2 regions of the Mammaliicoccus lentus genome follow, and region 1 is predicted to be linked to the other one. Evidence: predicted binding sites of a transcription regulator. Region 1 holds the regulator's gene; the other holds the start of a gene.
What was found. Region 1 encodes CtsR, which represses protease genes until heat stress. Its sites were predicted from a motif close to ATGGTCAATAAAGGTCAAACA; they were not measured.
Positions count from the first base shown of each region.

Region 2: the regulator CtsR is predicted to act here: its motif matches at 1,055-1,075, upstream of clpP (ATP-dependent Clp endopeptidase proteolytic subunit ClpP).

Region 1 covers NZ_OX344834.1:2,681,630-2,683,838, reverse strand. The annotation lists gene ACNMOQ_RS13335 (NupC/NupG family nucleoside CNT transporter) at 1-475, opposite strand, end outside; gene ACNMOQ_RS13330 (CtsR family transcriptional regulator) at 651-1,112, shown strand; gene ACNMOQ_RS13325 (UvrB/UvrC motif-containing protein) at 1,127-1,663, shown strand; gene ACNMOQ_RS13320 (protein arginine kinase) at 1,665-2,209, shown strand, end outside.
Region 2 covers NZ_OX344834.1:2,221,276-2,223,484, reverse strand. The annotation lists gene whiA (DNA-binding protein WhiA) at 1-359, shown strand, start outside; gene clpP (ATP-dependent Clp endopeptidase proteolytic subunit ClpP) at 418-1,008, opposite strand; gene ACNMOQ_RS11020 (glutaredoxin family protein) at 1,449-1,694, shown strand; gene ACNMOQ_RS11015 (sugar-binding transcriptional regulator) at 1,844-2,209, shown strand, end outside.

The DNA.
Region 1 (2,209 bases):
TTGAAATAAATACTTCAGATTGTCCTAAAATTGCAGAGGCAACTGCGTTATATGATTCTAGTTTACCCATGCCGTTAATTTTAGAAATAACGAACCCTAAGTATTTAATAATAAGTGGTAAAACTTTAATATATTGTAAGATACCAATTAGCGCTGAAACGAATACAATCGGCATCAGTACGTTAAGGAAATATACTGAAACAGGTTTGTTCGTTTTTGGATCGATATTTGCGACGCCTTCAAAGACGAAGTTAATACCCTCCATTGCTTTGTCAATGATATAACTAAAGCCGTTCGATATACCACCGATAACAGTTAATCCACCTGTTGTTTTTAATAGTAAGAATGCAAATAAAAATTGGATTACAATCATTAATCCTATGTATTGCCATCTTACTTTCATCTTATCAGAACTTACTACCCATGCTAGAAATAGGAATACTAATATTCCGATAATCCCGATAATAAAATGCATAACACACACACCTTTCCCAAGAATTATTCTCTTTAATAACCTATCTTATATCATAACTTATTTTTTATGAAAGCGGTACACAAAAATAATAATTTTTTTAAGAAACAAATTAATTGAAATAATAAACAGCAGAACATATAATATAGTCAAAGAAGGTCAAAAGAGGTGATGATTAATGCACAATATGTCGGATATCATTGAGCAATACTTAAAGCAGTTGCTTGAAGAAGCTCAAGGTGAGGTCGTCGAAATCAAACGTGCACATATTGCTGAGAAGTTTGATTGTGTACCTTCGCAATTAAACTATGTCATTAAAACACGGTTTACTAATGAACATGGTTACGCCATAGAAAGTAAAAGAGGTGGCGGTGGATATATTCGTATATCCAAAGTCGAGACAAATAGTCAGTCAGCGTTCATTAGACATTTAATAGATTTAGTTGGCGATGAAATCTCTCAAGCAAATGCATTTAGAATCGTTGATGGTTTGTACGAAAACAAATTAATAACAGATAGAGAAAAGAAAATGATTATACAAAGTATACACAGAGATACTTTACAAATAGAAATACCATTTAGAGATATTATTCGAGCAAATATATTGAAACGAATATTGGCAGTCATACATTATAATTAAAAAGGAGTGACAGTATGCTTTGTGAAATTTGTGGTAAAGAAGAAGCAACAATTCAATTAACATCGGCAGGAAAGAAGCATAAAACAGAGCAATGGATATGTAAAAGTTGTGCTTCAGAACATTTTTATTTTCAAGACGATCACGTAAATGATCAAAATTTAGACCAAGAATTTGTTGTGAATCAATTTTTACAATATCTTGTAGGTAAGCACGGTATAAACTTTAAAAAGGTTGAGCCTCAAGAAGAGAAGCGCTGTCCAACTTGTAGTATGACTTTAACGGATATAGCTAAAGTCGGAAAATTCGGTTGTCATGATTGCTATGAGACGTTTAAAGATGATGTTCCTCAAATCATCCGAAGAGTTCAAGCTGGTAGCGGTGAGCATACAGGTAAAATACCAGTTTCATCAAGAAGTAAAATACAACTTAAACAACAAATAGCTGAAAAAGAAAAGGTCTTACAAGGTTTGATAGAAGAACAAGCTTTTGAAGACGCAGCAGTTGTTAGAGATGAAATTAAAGCTTTGAAAGCAGAAGGCGAGGTCAAGTAGAATGGAAGAACATATAAATGAGCATATTAGTGATTGGATGAAAGAGAAGACAAATTCACCAATCATCATGAGCTCTCGTATTAGACTTGCTCGAAACCTTCAAGATGAAGTTCATCCGCTCAAATTTGAAGATGACAAAATAGGCAATAGGGTAATTGATAAAGTGAGCAAAGCTTTATCAGACTTAAAATTAGTTCGTTTATCAGATTTATCTGAACTTGAACAAAACAAATTGGTTTTTAAACATCTTATTAGTCCAGCATTAACGAAACAAGAATACGGTGCTGCTGTTCTATTAAACGAAGATGAATCGACAAGCGTGATGATAAATGAAGAAGATCACGTAAGAATCCAAGTGATGGGTAATAATCTTGTATTAAATGAACTATATGAAACAGCGTCTAAACTTGATGATGAGTTAGACAAGCATTTAACAATTTCATATGACGAACAACACGGTTTTCTAACAACTTGTCCTACGAACATCGGAACAGGTTTGAGAGCAAGTGTAATGTTGCATTTACCTGGTTTGAGTATAATGAAGCG
Region 2 (2,209 bases), 460 kb from region 1:
GTTTAATAGGCGGGTATCAAGCGTTGCTTAAATTTGAAGATGTTCGAATTATTAGAGATATGCGTAATTCAGTGAATAGACTTGTAAATTGTGAAACAGCAAATTTAAATAAAACCGTAAGTGCAGCGATGAAACAAGTAGAGAGTATTCAATTAATCGATAAAGAGATTGGAATAGACAATTTACCGGATCGTTTAAGAGAAGTGGCAAGATTAAGGATTGATAACCAAGATGTTTCTATTAAAGAACTTGGAGAAATGGTAAGTACAGGTAAAATTTCTAAATCAGGTATTAATCATAGGTTACGTAAATTAAATGAAATGGCAGATAAAATAAGAAGCGGCGAAACAATTAATTAAGTATATAAATAAAAACGCCTTTCCAAAATAAATTGGAAAGGCGTTTTTTATTAAAAAATTATTTTATATCTTCAGGATGCATAACATCGTCGATTAAACCATAATCTTTAGCTTCATCAGCTGTTAAGAAGTTATCACGGTCAGTATCTCTTTCAATTTTATCAATTGGTTGACCTGTTCTTTCAGATAAGATGTTGTTTAATTTTTCACGTGTGCGTAAGATATGACGAGCAGCGATTTCAATTTCAGTTGCTTGTCCTTGTGCACCACCAAGTGGTTGGTGAATCATTACTTCACTGTTAGGTAGAGCAAAACGTTTACCTTTTGCACCAGCTGCTAATAGGAATGATCCCATTGAAGCTGCCATACCTATACAAATAGTTTGTACGTCTGGTTTGATGTGTTGGATTGTATCATAGATAGCAAAGCCAGCTGTTACACTACCACCAGGTGAGTTAATGTAAAGATATATGTCTTTTTCAGAGTCTTGAGCTTGTAAGAATAATAATTGTGATACGATTGAGTTCGCTACGTTATCGTCGATAGCAGAACCTAACATAATAATGCGGTCTTTCAATAAACGTGAGTAAATATCATAAGCGCGTTCACCGCGGTTTGTTGTTTCTATAACTGTTGGTATTAAATTCATCAGTTAATCCTCCTTTGAATATGTTAATGACCATATCATACAACACAAAGTCAAACATGGTCAAAATATATGACCTACTGATGAATATTATAACTTAAATAGCTGATTTATACACAGGAAATTTGCGACAATTATTGTCAATGGTTGCATAAATGATATAATAGTTTCCGTAATCAATAAGCTGAGTGCAATGTATAAGCGTGACATCCATATTAAAATATTCGCATCTTTTTTTAATAATGTTTTCTGCTTGGCTGTAAGTCATTATAATCACTCCCTATAATTGATAACTTTATTATATAATGAAGATGTTAAGGCATTATAAATAAACAATTAAGATTTAACTCTCCGTAGTGTAATGGATAACACGCAAGATTCCGGTTCTTGAAATGGGCGTTCAATTCGTCCCGGGGAGGCTATTTTAACTAAAGGATGAGAACATGAACATTAAATTTTACATCGGACGAAATTGTGGTTTGTGTGAAGATGCGAAATATCAACTAGAATTTTTCAAAGAAACTTTTGAAAAGCCTGTTAATATTGAAACAATACATATAGAAGATAATGATTATTTATTGAATGAATACATGCTTAGAATTCCAATTGTCATGTATCAAGATAAAATACTTCAAGAAGGAAATATTGATTTCGTAACATTATTAGAAGAAGTAGAAAAATTAAGCTAAATCAAATTGCTTTTACTTGCAATCAGTTTGCAGTGGGTGTATTATAATAACTGTAAACAGATATTATTTTTTTGACCCACATGGGACAAAAAATGTCTAACCCAGGTTAGAAATTGCCCATCTGTTAATTTGTGAGGAGGGACATGTTTATGGAAGATTTGTTAAAGATACAACATAGACTTGTGCCTGACCTAATTGACAAGATGTATCGACGTTTTAATATTTTATCAACGATTGAGAAGAAGCAACCTATTGGCAGAAGAACATTAAGTGATGTTATGAATATTACTGAACGGGTATTGAGAACAGAGATAGAAATTTTAAAACAGCAAGATTTAATCCGCGTTCAATCTACAGGTATGAAACTAACTGAGACTGGCGAGCACACGTTAGCATCGTTATCTCATTACCTCACATTATATTCAAGTTTTAATCACTTAGAAGATGAGATTTTCAATCAATATGGCGTGAAAGTTCATATCGTAAGAGGAAACTCTGATAAAGATGAAACAGTT